Regions from separate parts of the Erwinia rhapontici genome, predicted to be linked through region 2. Evidence: riboswitches for the same ligand, from Rfam matches in the RefSeq annotation. Region 2 holds a riboswitch; the other holds the start of a gene.
What was found. Region 2 has a riboswitch for thiamine pyrophosphate ahead of LJN55_RS08925 (TenA family protein). Riboswitches for the same ligand answer to the same signal wherever they lie in the genome.

Region 1: another riboswitch for thiamine pyrophosphate. It lies ahead of thiB (thiamine ABC transporter substrate binding subunit); the one in region 2 lies ahead of LJN55_RS08925 (TenA family protein).

What each region holds. Positions count from the first base shown of each region.
Region 1 covers NZ_CP085627.1:4,218,897-4,226,773, reverse strand. Annotated here, with positions in the region: gene polB (DNA polymerase II) at 1-17, opposite strand, end outside; gene LJN55_RS19495 (DedA family protein) at 188-949, shown strand; gene thiQ (thiamine ABC transporter ATP-binding protein ThiQ) at 926-1,642, opposite strand; gene thiP (thiamine/thiamine pyrophosphate ABC transporter permease ThiP) at 1,626-3,236, opposite strand; gene thiB (thiamine ABC transporter substrate binding subunit) at 3,212-4,198, opposite strand; TPP riboswitch at 4,234-4,382, opposite strand; gene sgrR (HTH-type transcriptional regulator SgrR) at 4,418-6,079, opposite strand; gene LJN55_RS19470 (MFS transporter) at 6,324-7,508, shown strand; gene leuD (3-isopropylmalate dehydratase small subunit) at 7,581-7,877, opposite strand, start outside.
Region 2 covers NZ_CP085627.1:1,857,427-1,865,303, reverse strand. Annotated here, with positions in the region: gene LJN55_RS08935 (methyl-accepting chemotaxis protein) at 1-742, shown strand, start outside; gene LJN55_RS08930 (LLM class flavin-dependent oxidoreductase) at 823-1,848, opposite strand; TPP riboswitch at 1,985-2,089, shown strand; gene LJN55_RS08925 (TenA family protein) at 2,156-2,845, shown strand; gene LJN55_RS08920 (ABC transporter ATP-binding protein) at 2,842-3,570, shown strand; gene LJN55_RS08915 (ABC transporter permease) at 3,567-4,316, shown strand; gene LJN55_RS08910 (ABC transporter substrate-binding protein) at 4,351-5,286, shown strand; gene LJN55_RS08905 (FAD-dependent oxidoreductase) at 5,480-6,694, shown strand; gene LJN55_RS08900 (ABC transporter substrate-binding protein) at 6,812-7,877, shown strand, end outside.

The DNA.
Region 1 (7,877 bases), 2.4 Mb from region 2:
GCCTGTGCGTCGTTCACACTGTCTCCCGGGGGTGATGAAGTGTTAATATTAGCATGTTTATTTATACAGTGTTCATCTCCTGAATCCAGACCTTTACTCCGTTGCTACGTTCCCATACAAAACAGACCTTGACGCTTTCCTGCCGCCTCTGGACAATCCGGGGTTCTGCTCATTTTTTTGGAATGTTATGGAAGCCTGGCTGCAACATTTAATCACCCAATCTTTGGCCTGGTCACTGCTGGCCGTTGGGCTGGTGACTTTTTTTGAATCGCTGGCGCTGGTCGGGTTGCTGTTACCGGGTACGGTATTGATGGCGTCATTTGGCGCACTGATCGGCAGCGGGCAGATTGGGCTGTATCCTGCCTGGGCCGTTGGCACATTGGGTTGTCTGCTGGGCGACTGGATTTCCTATTTTATTGGCTGGCAGTTCAAAGGGCCGCTGCACCGCTGGTCGTTTATTAAAAAACACCAGAAGCTGATGGATAAAACGGAGCACGCGCTGCATGAGCACAGCATGTTTACCATCATCGTTGGCCGCTTTGTGGGGCCAACACGCCCGCTCATCCCGCTGGTCGCCGGAATGCTTGAACTGCCAGTCCGCAAGTTTATTCCCCCGAATATCATCGGCTGCATTCTGTGGCCGCCGCTTTACTTATTGCCGGGGATCCTCGCCGGGGTGGCGATTGATGTGCCAAAGGATGCCAGCAGCGGCCTCTTTAAGTGGCTGCTGTTAGGCGTTGCGATACTGGTATGGCTGGGCTGCTGGCTGGGTTGGCGCTGGCTGCGTTCCAGGAAGCAGAACGACTGGGCTACGTCGTATCTGCCCCTGACGCGTCTGCGCTGGCTGGCGCCGCTGATGATAGTGCTGGCGGTGGTGAGCTTTACGGCGATCCAGTTCCATCCAATGATGCCGATTTTCCGTCACTTATTGTGGGATGTGTTCTTCTAAGGCGATGCCCAATATCGCCGCTTCTGGCACTGCACCGCGCTGTAACTGCGCGGTGCTGCCATCCCAGTAAACCCGCCCATCAACAATCAGCAGGCTACGCGGCGCAATGTGCGCGGCGTCTTCAATACTGTGCGACACCATCAGCAGGGTGATATTGCGTTCGGTACAGACGTCATCCACCAGGCCTAACATCTCTTTACGCAGCGCCGGATCCAGCGCTGAGAAGGGTTCGTCCAGCAGCAGGATCGGCTGCTGACGCACCAGACAACGGGCGAGCGCCGCACGCTGGCGCTGACCGCCTGAAAGCTGATGGGGCAGACGCTGTAAGTGGTCCGTCAGACCGACGCGCTGGGCGATATTCTGTAACTCATGCTTCTGCTGGTGGTTAAGCTTCAGGCCAGGGTGCAGCCCCAGCCCAATGTTTTGCGCCACGGTCAGGTGTGGGAACAGGTTATTCTCCTGAAACAGCATCGATACCGGGCGTTGGGCTGGCGCGCTGTCGCGATGTTCGCTGCCGTTCAGCTGTAATTCACCACTTTTCACCGGTAAAAATCCGGCGATCAGGCTCAGTAAGGTGCTTTTTCCCGCCCCGCTTGGGCCGAGGATCGCCAGGCGTTCACCCGCCTGTACGCTGAAGGTAAAGCGCATTGGCAGGTGGTGATACAGATAAGTCAGATTAGTCAGGTTTAACATGGCGCCCCGGCAGTTTTTCAATCAGGGTAAACAGCAGGAAACAGAGCAACAGCAGCAACAGGGCGGTGACCGCACCGTCGCTGCTGCGATACGAGCCTATCTGCTGATAAAGGTAAAAGGGCAGTGTGCGGAAGTTTTCATTACCGAACAGCGCCACTACGCCAAAATCACCAATCGACAACACGCAGGCAAAGGCCAGCGCCTGTGCCAGTGGGCGTTTCAGCGCGCGCAGTTCAATCAGCCGCAGGCGGTTCCAGCCACGAATATCCAGCGACAGACACAGCAGGCTATAGCGCCCGGCAATATCGCGCAGCGGGTTTTCCAGCACTTTCATCGCGTAGGGAACGGCCATCAGTGCGTTGGTAGCGATCACCATCCCTTCCGCTGACTCGGGCAGCCCGATGGTCTGGTTGAGCAACAGGAAAAAGCCGGTTGCCAGCACAATCCCAGGCATCGCGAGGATCAGCATACCGCTCATTTCCAGCGTTTGTCCCCATAACGGGCGCTGACGCAGGCGCAGCTCACGACTGCTCCACAGCAGCATCATCGTCAGAACCACGCTGAGTATTCCCGCTCCCAGTGCAATGCGCACAGAGGTTAACATTGCCTGCCACAGCGCAGACTGATGCAGTACCGTGCTGAACCCCTGATTCAACCCGTCGATCACCACGGCCAGCAGCGGTGGCAGGATCAGCAGTAATACGGCGGCGATCAGCAACAAATCCAGTATGCGAGCACGGCAGCTGTCCTGCGGATTGCGCCAGCCGCCCAGGCTGTCGCTGCCCGCTGGGATCGCTTTACTCAGACGCTGGCTTAGCATAACCAGCCCCAGGCAGCACAGCATCTGTAACAGCGCCAGCAGGGCTGCGCGCCCGGGATCGTAGTCGAAACTCAATGCCTGGAAGATCGCCAGCTCAATGGTGGTCGCCTGCGGACCGCCGCCCAGCGACAGTACGGTGGCAAAGCTGGCAAAGCACAGCATAAAGATCAGCGCTGCGGCGGGCAGGATCTGGCGCCGTAGCCATGGCCATTCGACAATACGAAAATGTGCCCAGCCACTCAGGCCTAGCTGTGCAGCGATCTGCCGCTGTTCGCCGGGGATCTGCTGCAGTGCCTGCAGCAGCAGGCGGGTGGCCAGTGGCAGGTTGAAAAAGACGTGGGCCAGCAGGATACCTTGCAGGCCGTAAGGCGAGAAGGTGTAGTCAACGCCAAGCAGGGCGCACAGCTGCGCCAGCCAGCCGCTGCGACCATATACGCTGAGAATACCAAATACCGCCACCAGTACCGGTAACACCAGCGTCATGGCACACAGCCGCAGCAGCGTGCTGCGGCCAGGGAAGCGGCGGCGGTAAAGGGCCCGGGCCAGAGGAATGGCGGGCAACACCGAGAGCAGCGCGGACAGCAGTGCCTGCCAGAAGGAGAAGCGCAGCACGTGCCACAGATAGCTATCCTGCCAGAGGCCGCGCCAGTCGGTGGTGGGCGCATTCTGCCAAAGGGCAAAAAACGCTAACGAGGCCACGCTGACCAGCAGCATCGCAGCCAGCACGCCGGGCACTAACCAGCCGGGAATTAGCGGCTGACGGCGCGTTGCCATGCACTAATCCAGTTGCTGCGCTGTGTTGCCACGTCCTGTGGGCTGTATTGCAGTGAGGTCGTGGGGACGGTCAGGGTATTGAAGCCCGCCGGTAGCGTCGTGCTGATTGCCGGGTACATCCAGTTGCCGGTGGCGATGGTGTCCTGGAACGCTGGAGTCATCACAAACTGCATAAACTGCTGCGCCAGCTTCGGTTGCTTGCTGGACTTCAACTGACCGGCGACTTCCACCTGTAAATAGTGCCCTTCGCTGAAGTTGGCGGCGGCGTACTGATCTTTCTTCTCTTCAATCAGATGATAAGCGGGAGAGGTGGTGTAGCTGAGCACCATATCGCTTTCGCCCTTGAGGAACAGGCCATACGCCTCGCTCCAGCCTTTAGTGACGGTCACCGTTTTCTTTGCCAGCTTCTGCCAGGCTTCCGGGCTTTTATCGCCAAACACCTGCTGCATCCACAACAGCAGGCCAAGGCCCGGGGTGCTGGTGCGCGGATCTTCGTAGATCACCTTCAGGGGACGATCGCTCTCGACCAATTCTTTCAGGCTTTTCGGCGGGTTCTGTAGCTTGGTTTTGTCATAGACAAAAGCAAACCAGCCGTAGTCATAAGGGACAAACGTCGTGTTCTTCCAGCCGCCGGGGACGGTACTGTGGGACGTATCGGTGTTTGAGGCGGCGAACAGCCCGGTTTTTTCTGCGGCATCCAGCAGGTTGTTATCCAGGCCCAGCACCACATCTGCTTTACTGTTTTTGCCTTCCATGCGCAGCCGGTTTAACAGCGAGACGCCATCTTCAAGGGCCACGAATGTCAGTTCACAGTGACACTGTGCTTCAAAGGCTTTCTTGATGGCAGGCCCCGGTCCCCATTCGGCAGAGAAGGAGTCGTAGGTGTAAACCGTCAGGGTTTCTTTGGCCGCGAGGGCAGGCAGGGAAAACAGCACCAGCAGAGCTAAATATTTTTTCAACACTTTGCGTTCCTTAAAGGTATGCGCAAAGGATCTGAGTCAGTGACACTCTCAAATCCCTACGCCGGTATGATCCGGGTCAGGTTCGACGGGTTTTATCTCAGCGAAAACGTGCTGCGCAGGCATTGATTCGGCGTCGTGCAGTGATCCGGCGTCAGCTGATGTTTTCGCACCCCGTTGAGAACGGCTCATTCTAGTGGTTTCGTCTTTGTTACGAAAGCGTCATGATTCGGGGGGAGCGAACCAGGCAGATTTAAAGTCGAACCAGCCCAGCGTGTTCATGCGTACACCGCGCATACTGCGCTGTCCATGCAGCAGGAGCCAGTGGTGGAACAGCGGATGGAGGAAGTTGCTGTCGATCAACTGCTTGCTCCAGTCGGCCAGCGAGAGTTTCTGCTCGCGCCAGAGTCGGGCATCGCTTTCCCAGTCAGTCGGCACACAGTGGTGCATCAGCGGGATCTCATACAGCAGGGCAAACAGAGAGAACTCCAGCGGCAGGGTAAAGTTGGCGCTGCCCAGCCAGATATCGCTTTTAGCCTCGCCGCGATACCAGCTTTCATAATCAATTTCCTGAGTGATCAGCTCAACGCCGTGTGCGGCAAGGATCGGTCCGAGCGCGTTGGCAATGCCCTGGTGTTCAATATGATCGCTGTACCAGGTGATGGTCAGCGACGTCAGCCCGGCGGGTTTCTCAGCAATGGCCATATCGCGGCGATGATGCCAGCGTGGCAGCAGGCCGTAGGCCGGGAACCAGTAGCGCTGGTAGGCAATGCCGCTGTGGTTCAGCAGGGCGATAGGGTTGAAAATGGTGCTGATCCAGCGGCGCAGCTGTTCGTTACGTCCATGCTCAGAACGCTGATCAAACATCAGGAAATAGCAGCCCTCTTCCAGTCGGCTCTCTTCGGATTTTTCATCGGTGCTTTCGCTTTGCAGTTTGACACCGGAGTAAACCAGTTCGTCGCTTATCTCCGGCAGCACCCAGATATTGACCTCATCAATCAATGCGCGATAACCAAAGTAATCATCAAAGGCGGCAATGCGCAGCTGGCTGTGCTGGTTGCGTTCCACCTCGTAGGCGCCGGTGCCCACCGGCTGACGGGCAAAATTACGCATATGCGGCCACTCTTTCGGCAGGATCATGGCGCTGACGCTGCCCAGCAGCCAGGGCAGCCAGTTATCCTGCTGGCTGAGATGGATATCCAGCGTCCAGGGGGTGTGGCATTCAATACGTTCGAGGTGGCTGAACAGCGGTTGCTCTTTTAAGCGTACGAGCGTGGCAATGACGTCCTCAACCTCCAGTTCACGGCCATGATGGAAGTGGATGGCCGGGCGCAGAAAGAAGCGCCAGTGCAGCGGGGCGATCTGTTGCCAGTGATGGGCAATATCCGGTTCGATTTCCCCGTTTTCCTCATTTATCCGTGCCAGCCCGTTGAAGATTTGCCGCGCAAGATGCGTTTCCGAGCGGCGCAGCGGCGTCCCGGGCAGCAGATTCAGTAACGGACGGTAGTAGAGCACGCGCAGAATATGTTTACCCTGGCGGAAACTGCGGCCTAAATGGGAGAGCAGCATCTGACGTACGCGGTTTTTATCCCCCACCAGTTGCACCAGTTGGTCGATGCGGTCCTGTTCCAGTAAGTCCTCTGCCCGTTGTTGCTGTAACGCCAGCCCGGTATAACGGAAAGTGAGGCGTGAACGCTTGCCGCGTCCTGCCTCAGCCTGCCACTCCAGCCAGCCCTGATCCTGCATGGCATTCAGCAGGTTACGCATATGACGCCGGGAACAGCTAAGCTGTACCGCCAGATCGCTGAGCGTGGTTTCCTGTGGCTGGCCGTCGCAACATTGCCAGAGCCGGATAAATTGCTGCTGTAAACGGGGTGAGGACATAAAAGAGGAACCCTGTGTTAAAAGCTGTCTGTTTTTCCTGCCTTATATTACGGCGATAATGGCAACAGATGAAAGAGCGGGAGGCATTCTTCGGAATGGCGTTCAATCATTCACAGTGGCGTAAGCCCTGATTCTGAGTATGGTGCTTTTCACCAGCCAGCGGTAAGCCGCTGGCTTTTTTCGTCGGTTTTCTTCTAAGCTCTGAGTCTGTTCACTCTTATTTCAGCCAGTCGAGGCATCCGTCATGACATCGCTCCAACGCCGTCGTATTCATCCGGTCTATCTGGCTTTTATGGCGGTTTCTTTCATGGTTGGGATTGCCGGTGCGTTGCAGGCCCCCACTCTTAGCCTGTTTCTGAGCCGTGAAGTGGCGGCGCGCCCCTTCTGGGTTGGGCTGTTTTATACGGTGAATGCGGTGGCGGGGATCGTGGTCAGTCTGCTGCTGGCAAAACGCTCGGACAGTCGTGGTGACCGACGTATGCTGATCCTGTTTTGCTGCGTGATGGCGATAGGTAACGCGTTGTTATTCGCCTTCAATCGTCATTATCTGACGTTAATTACCGCCGGGGTCTTCTTGTCTGCGGTCGCCAGCGTGGCGATGCCGCAAATTTTTGCGTTGGCACGCGAATATGCTGACAGCTCTGCCCGTGAAGCGGTGATGTTCAGTTCCGTGATGCGCGCCCAGTTATCACTGGCGTGGGTGATTGGGCCACCGCTCTCTTTTGCCATTGCGCTGAACTACGGTTTTACCACCATGTTTCTCGTCGCTGCACTGCTGTTCGTGGTCTGTGTGGCGTTAATCTGGTTTACCCTGCCGTCGGTGCCGCGCGCGCAGGCCGCGACAGCAGACGTGCCCATCACCAATATCAGCGGCTGGAAGAGCCGCGATGTGCGTATGCTGTTTATCGGATCGGTCCTGATGTGGACCTGTAACACGATGTATATTATTGATATGCCGTTGTATATCAGTAGCGTGCTGGGCATGCCGGATACGCTGGCCGGTCTGTTGATGGGGACGGCGGCGGGGCTGGAGATCCCGGTGATGCTGCTGGCAGGGCACTACGTGAAACGCTTTGGTAAGCGCAATATGATGTTGCTGGCGGTGGCCTGCGGGGCGTTGTTTTATCTTGGTCTGGTGCTGTTCCAGAGTCGCAGCGCACTGATGATATTGCAGCTGTTTAATGCGGTGTATATCGGCATTATTGCCGGGATTGGCATGATCTGGTTTCAGGACTTGATGCCGTCGCGGCCTGGTGCGGCCACCACGCTGTTTACCAACAGTATCTCAACCGGGGTGATCCTGGCGGGTGTTGTGCAGGGCGCGCTGGCGGAGACGTTCGGCCATCACTCGGTGTACTGGGTGGCGTTACTGCTGGCGCTGGTGGCGTTTGCGCTGTCGTGGCGGGTCAGAGAACAGCGCGTGATATAAATACGGGCCAGGTATGCCAGGCCCCTACAGAGGTTGCAGGGGCTGACCTTCTTTTTCGGTTAGCCCGCAATATCAACGCAAAAACGTGTGCTGTTTTTGCTCGTACGCGGTGATATCAGCATCGTGCTGCAAGGTCAGGCCAATCGCATCAAGCCCGTTAATCAGGCAGTGGCGGCGGAAGCTGTCGATCTCAAACGGGTAGGTTTTATCCCCGGCCCGCACTTGCTGATTTTCCAGATCAACCGTGAAGCGAATGCCCGGTTCCGCTGCCACTAACTGGAACATCTCATCCACTTCCGCTTCGCTCAGCGTTACCAGCAGCAACTGGTTATTAAATGAGTTGTTAGCAAAGATATCGGCAAAACCGGA
Region 2 (7,877 bases):
TATGGAGGAGCTCACCTCGACGGTACGCCTTAACGCCGATAATGCCTTGCAAGCCAGCAAGCTTGCTGCCAGCGCCAGCGCCGATGCCCGTAAAGGGGGTCAGATCGTCAGTGAGGTGGTCAGCACCATGAATGGCATCGCAGGTAGCTCAAAGAAAATCACTGAAATCATTAGCGTGATCAACGGTATTGCTTTCCAGACCAATATTCTGGCATTGAATGCCGCTGTCGAAGCCGCCAGGGCCGGTGAACAGGGGCGCGGTTTTGCCGTTGTTGCCGGTGAAGTCAGAACGCTGGCGCAGCGCAGCGCAGATGCGGCGAAAGAGATAGAGTCGCTGATCAACGAGTCGGTAGCACGTATTGGGACAGGGACTGAACTGGTGAACAAAGCCGGTGACAGCATGGGAGATATCGTCAACTCCGTGAGCCATGTCAGCCAGATTATCGATGAAATCTCTAGTGCCTCTCACGAACAGCGTCAGGGCATTGAACAGATAGGGAAAGCCGTGACCGAGATGGACTCGACCACACAGCAAAATGCGACCCTGGTTCAGGAATCGTCTGCCGCCGCTATTTCGCTAGAGCAGCAGGCAAAGAAACTGAGTGAGATGGTCGCTATCTTTAAGATCAACACCAGCCGGGTGCATGAAGGCGAGTTTGTTGTCGGATCCTCAAGCCATAACCCCCTTCCCCTCCGCGCACAAACGTCTAAAGCCCTTGAGGAAGAGTGGACCTCGTTTTAAACCGACTACGCCCCGGCGAGTGTGAATAAGATCATCGTTGTCAGGTTCCCCCGGATACCGGGAGAGCCTGACAGCACGTGCTACTCGCGCCAGCCGAGGCCCGGTGCCACATGCTTGAGGATCGCTTCGATAGTATGCGCGCAGTAGTCCACACCCAACTGGTTCGGCACCGTGAGTAACAGGGTATCGGCTTCGGCAATCGCTTCGTCCTGCGCCAGTTGTTTAATCAACTGGTCCGGTTCTGCGGCGTAGCTGCGGCCAAAGATGGCGCGGGTTTTCTCATCAAGATAGCCCACTTTGTCCCCTTCTTTGCCGCTGTTGCCAAAGTACGCACGGTCCATATCATTCACCAGCGCAAAGATACTGCGGCTCACCGAAACACGCGGGGTGCGCGTATGTCCGGCGGCTTTCCACGCTTCCCGGTAGGCGCGGATCTGTTGCGCCTGCTGGATATGGAAAGGCTCACCGGTTTCATCATCTTTCAGCGTTGAGCTTTGCAGGTTCATCCCCAGTTTCGCCGCCCAGACGGCGGTAGCATTGGAACCGGCCCCCCACCAGATACGGTCACGCAGCCCTTCCGAGAACGGCTCCACGCGCAGCATCCCTGGCGGGTTCGGGAACATCGGCTGCGGGTTTGGTTTGGCAAAGCCTTCGCCACGCAGCACATCCAGCAGCACTTCGGTGTGATGACGCGCCATATCCGACTCGTTTTCCCCTTCCGCAGGCTGATAGCCAAAATAGCGCCAACCGTCGATCACCTGCTCAGGAGAACCCCGGCTGATGCCCAGCTGCAAACGCTCACCGGAGATCAGGTCGGCAGAGCCGGCATCTTCTGCCATATACATCGGGTTCTCGTAACGCATATCGATCACCCCGGTGCCGATCTCAATACGGCGTGTTTTCGCGCCGACGGCGGCCAGCAGCGGGAACGGCGAGCTTAACTGGCGGGCAAAGTGATGCACGCGAAAATAAGCACCGTCCGCACCGAGTTCTTCAGCGGCGACCGCGAGATCAATCGACTGCAACAGCGCATCGGCCGCCGAACGGGTGCCGGACTGCGGCGAAGGGGTCCAGTGGCCGAACGACAGAAATCCAATACTTTTCATGGGGGTATCCTGTGGGGTGAAACAAATGACGATTGATTAGCAGTATATACCCAAAATAATTCGAGGTGCAGCCAACGCATCTGCGGCTCGAAGTATGACGGGTGGATTGTAATGAAAAATGAAATCCCGTATAAAAGAGCCCTCCGAGGGGTGTCCTGTATGGGCTGAGATGGCGTAACAAGCCGAACCCTTTGAACCTGATCTGGGTCATGCCAGCGAAGGGACGGGTTGGCAGTCACCTCTGCCCTGTTCACACCTCCGCGTGCCCGGATCTCCACTTAAATGAGGGGATTCAGTGTCTAAAACTATTCAGCCTGTTGATTTCAGCCAGGGTCTGTACGGACGTTTACGCCAGCAGGCCGGTAACGACTGGCAGGACTATGTGGCGCACCCGTTTATTCACCAACTCTCACGCGGCACGCTGCCCGAGAGCGCCTTTCGTCGTTATCTGACGCAGGACTATCTTTTTCTGATTCACTTTGCCCGTGCCTGGGCGCTGCTGGTCAGCAAACTGCGCACGCTGCCCGAAATGCGTGCGGCGACGGCGTCTCTGAACGCCATCGTCGCAGAGCTGCCGCTGCACGTTGGCTACTGCGAAAGCTGGGGGCTGAGCGAAGCGCAGATGATGCGCGAACCGGAAGCGGCGGAAACCATGAACTACACCCGCTATGTACTGGATATCGGTCACTCGGGTGATGCGCTGGATCTGCTGGTGGCGCTGCTGCCCTGTGTGGCGGGCTACGCCGAGATTGGCCTGCGCCTGTTGAACGCCCCGGAGACGGTTTTACAAGGCAGCCCTTATGCCTCCTGGATCCGCAACTATGGTGATGCAGACTATCTGAACGGCGTTCGTGCCGCCCTCGGTTTACTGGAAACGGTCGGTGAGCAGCGCGGGGCCGAAAGCCGCTTCACCGCCCTGTCTGAGATTTTCACCACCGCCACGCGCCTCGAGTCGGCATTCTGGCAGATGGGACTGAATGCGGTGCACCGGACATGAACCCACCCGGCATTGAGGTGCGCGATCTGACGCTGTGCTTCGGCCCGCGTCAGATTTTCGACCGTCTCAGTTTTACCCTCCCGCCGGGGCGATTTGTTGCCCTACTGGGGGCCAGCGGCAGCGGCAAGACCAGCCTGCTGAAGATCATCGCCGGGCTGGCGAAGCCCACCTCCGGCACCGTCTGCGGTAGCGATGGCCTGCCGTTGCCCGGGCGCATTGCTTACATGGGACAGAAAGATCTGCTCTATCCCTGGCTGTCGATCAGCGACAACATCACACTGGGTGCACGTCTGCGCGGCGAAAACGTGGATGCCGCCTGGGCTGCCCATCTGCTGGAACGCGTCGGACTGCACGGGCACGGCAACGATCTTCCTGCGGCGCTTTCCGGTGGCATGCGCCAGCGGGCGGCGATTGCCCGCACGCTGTATGAAAGACGCCCCGTTGTCCTGATGGATGAGCCGTTCTCCGCGCTGGATACGCTGACGCGGGCCAAAATCCAGACGCTGGCCGCTGAACTGCTGGCCGACCACACCGTATTGCTGATTACCCATGACCCGATGGAAGCCTGCCGTCTGAGTCACCACCTGCTGGTGTTGTCTGGTTATCCTGCCGGGATCGACGACACTCACACCATTGGTGGCCAGCCGCCCCGTGCGCCGGATGATGCCGATGTGCTGAAAAGCCAGGCCGAACTGTTACAGCAGTTGCTGAGGGCCGCAGAATGAGCGGAAAAATGGCCGCCAGCGCACGTGGCGTAATGATTTTTACCGGGCTGCTGCTGCTGTGGTGGCTGGCCACACTGAGTGATATTCCCGCCTTTTTACTGCCGTCGCCCGCCGCTGTTGCCCGCGCGCTGTGGGATGGCCGCGCTTTCCTCACGTATCACAGCCTGATAACGGCCTCAGAAGTCCTGATTGGGCTGGTGCTGGGCGTACTGCTGGGGTCGCTGCTGGCGATCGGCATGATCTTCTCTCCTCGCCTGCAACGCTGGCTGATGCCCGTGGTGCTGACCAGCCAGGCCATTCCGGTGTTTGCCCTCGCGCCGCTGCTGGTGCTGTGGTTTGGCTTTGGCATCAGCGCCAAAGTGGCGATGGCGGTGCTGGTGATCTTCTTCCCGGTGACCTCTGCTTTCTTTGACGGGCTGAGGCGGGTTAATCAGGACTATCTGGACCTTGCCCGCACCCTGGGTGCCTCACGCTGGGCGCAGCTGCGCCATGTCCGGCTGATGGCGGCGCTGCCTGCTTTTGGCTCCGGCCTGCGCATGGCGGCTGCCGTGGCACCGATTGGCGCCATTATCGGCGAATGGGTCGGTTCGGCCGAAGGGCTGGGTTACGTGATGCTGAACGCCAATGCGCGCATGCAAACCGATCAGTGTTTTGCTGCGTTGTTTATCCTGGTGCTGATGACCGTTTTACTCTGGATGGCGGTCGATGCCCTGCTCCATCGCCTGATCAACTGGGCACCCGAATAATGTTGATTCCCCTTAAATCTGAAAGGAACACAGAATGATGATGAAAACCTGCGCTGCCCTGCTGTTAAGCGGTGCCTGCTCCACAGGCGTCATGGCCAACGAGAAACTGACGCTGGTGCTCGACTGGTATATCAACCCGGACCACGCACCGATTATGGTTGCCGATCAGATCGGGGCATTTAAAGCAGAAGGGCTGGACGTGAAGATTGTGCCCCCGTCCGATCCCTCCCTGCCGCCGCGCCTGGTCGCAGCGAAACAGGCGGATCTCGCCATTACTTATCAGCCGCAGCTGCACTTTTTCGCCGATGAAGGCCTGCCGCTGGTGCGCGTGGGCACGCTGATCAATACCCCGCTGAACACGGTGATGACACTCGATAAAAGCATCACCTCACCGGCAAAACTGAAAGGGAAAACGGTGGGTTATTCCGTGAGCGGTATTGAACAGGCAACGCTGACCACCATGCTGAAGCAGGAGCGCGCCAGCCTGAAGGAGATTAAGCTGGTCAACGTTAACTTCCAGCTGACCAGCGCCCTGCTGGCCGGGCAGGTGGATGCGGTGATTGGGGGTTACCGCAATATTGAAGCGCAGGAGCTGAAGCTGCAGGGCAAAGATCCGGTGGTGTTTAACGTTGAGGATTACGGCGTTCCGGCCTACGACGAGCTGGTGATTGTGGCGAATCGCGATAGCGTCAATGAACCGAAGGTGAAGAAATTCCTCGCGGCGCTGAAGAAAGGCAACGACTATTTACAGGCCCACCCGGAAGAGAGCTGGCAGGTGTTCGCCAAAGCGCACCCGGAGCTGAATACCGAGCTGAACCATGTGGCATGGCAGAAAACCCTGCCGCTGTTTGCCAAAGACCCGGCAGCACTCGACGTGAAGCGTTATGACGCCTATGAGCAGTTTTTGTTGAAGAATAAGCTGATTAAGAAGATCACACCCGTTGCGCAGTATACGGTTGAGTTGCGCTAATCGACTAAAACCCTTGACGCCCCCCTCAGCAGGGTTCGACCGGTAAAAAGGTCGAACCCTTCGCAGGCATTAATCTGTCCTGATGGACCTTCCGTTCCGGGTCGCCAGTTCCAGCCAGTCTGGGCAAATCACCGCTCGCCAAAGATAATGATAACCATTACCATAAATCAGCGATTACCTACCCGGAGCCAACATGAACGCAACGTCCCCTGAACGCATCACCACTGACTGCTGTATCGTAGGCGGCGGCCCGGCCGGACTGATGCTGGGTTATCTGCTGGCGCGCGCAGGCGTGCAGGTGACCGTGATCGAAAAACACGGCGATTTTTTGCGCGACTTCCGGGGTGACACTATCCACCCCTCCACGCTGCAAATCATGCATCACCTGGGCCTGCTGGAGGAGTTACTCAGCCTGCCTCATCAGCGTGCCCCGCGTTTACAGGCAGAAGTAGGGGGTGAAGAGGTCACGCTGGCCGATTTTTCCCGCCTGCCGGTGAAATGCCGCTTTATTGCTTTTATGCCACAGTGGGACTTCCTCAATTTTCTGGCGGCGAAAGCGTCTGCCCTGCCCGCGTTTACCCTGTGCCAGTCCACCGCATTCAGCGAATTACTGTATGACAATGGCAGCGTATGCGGCGTGCGCGCCAGCAGCAACAGCGGCACCTGCGACATCCACGCACAGCTGGTGATCGGCTGTGACGGACGGCATTCGCTGGTCCGGCAGCAGGCCGGGCTGACCGGGCGCTCGTTTGGATCGCCGCGCGATGTGCTGTGGTTCCCTCTGGATAAACGCGATGAGGACCCGGAATGGAATATGGGCCACAAGGGACCCAAACAAAACTTTATCATGCTCGATCGCGGCAGTTTCTGGCAGTGCGGCTACTCCATTACCAAAGGTGAGTTCGGGCCAATGAAGGCCGCAGGAATCGAGGCGTTTAAACAGCAGGTTGCCGCCGTGGCGCCCTTTCCGGCCGCCAGGCTGGCAGAGATGACCGACTGGCAGCAGGTCAGGCTACTCGATATCCGCATCGACAGACTGGATGCGTGGATGAAGCCCGGCGTGCTGTGCATCGGGGATGCCGCCCATGCGATGTCGCCTATCGGCGGCGTTGGCGTCAACCTCGCGATCCAGGATGCAGTTGCCTGCGCCAACATTTTGACGCCCGCGTTACGCCAGGGGAAAGTCAGCCTGCGCCTGCTGCAAAAAGTGCAAAAACGCCGCCATTTCCCAACCTGCGCCACGCAATTTATCCAGATAAAAATGAGCGGAAAAAAACGCAAAGAGGGCGAATCCAGCCCGCTGCCGCGTATCATCAAGCGCTTTCCTTTCCTGCCTTATGTTTTCGGCTGGATCATCGGGCTGGGTTTTCGTCGTGAGAAGCCGCGCCGCTTTAAAACGCCATCCTGACAAATCCCGTCACGATTTTCGGGTGCGCCGTTTACATTCTGTTTAACTTATGTTTACTCTACGGCCAATAATAATGATAACAATTATCGTTTATTAACTGGCCGGGAAATTTGTACCATGACAACGCTGAAAACCTTACCCGCTCTGCTGTTGGCGACGCTGCCTTCACTGGCATTCGCCACCACTTACCCGCTGACCGTCACCGATATGGACGGGCAAAAAGTGGTCATCAACCATGAACCGCAGCGGGTGATCCTCCAGGACGGACGTGAAATCCTCAGCCTCGCCTTACTTGACCGTGACAACCCTTTCCAGCGTGTCGTCTCCTGGAACAACCTGATGAAAAAGCAGGATACCGGTAGCTGGAACCTGCTAAAAAAACGCTGGCCGGACGCGGAAAAAATCCTCGATATGGGCTTTTCTGACCAGGGTGAGGTCAACCTTGAAACGGTGATCGCCAAAAAACCAGACCTGATGATTGCCCAGCTGCGCGCCAAACCGGCGCTCAAGCAGACCGGGGTACTGACTCAACTGAGTGCGCTGAATATCCCGGTACTGTTTGTTGATGATGAGCTGCATCCGGTACAGAATACCGCGGCCAGCATTACCCTGCTGGGCAAGGTATTGAATAAGGAAGACAATGCCCGCGCCTATACCGATTTTTATACCCAGAAACTCAACGCCATTCAGGCCGCAGTCAAAAACGTATCACCTAAACCGAGCGTATTCGTTGAGCCGATTGCCGGGATAGGCGGTGGCGGTGAATGCTGCTTCACCCACGGCCATAACGGCTGGGGCGCGCTGATAGAAGCTACCGGTGCGAAAAATATCGGTTCCGATCTGCTGCCCGGCACCAGCGGCACCATCGCGGTGGAAAAGGTCATCAACCTTAACCCGGATTACTACGTGATGAGTGGCTCGAAGCGCGGGGGTAAAACCAGCCCGGTGATCCCACTGGGTTACAACACCGAGGTGAGCGAGATTAAGGCCAGCTTTGACAACCTGCGCAATCGTACCGGGGTGAAAGATATTCCGGCGGTAAAAGCAGGCAAAGTGGCGGCGGTGTATCACCACTTCTATAACCATCCGTACAACATTATCGGCATTGAGATGCTGGCAAAAGACTTCTACCCGCAGCAGTTCAGCCAGACGAATCCGACCGCTGACTATCACTACATTATCC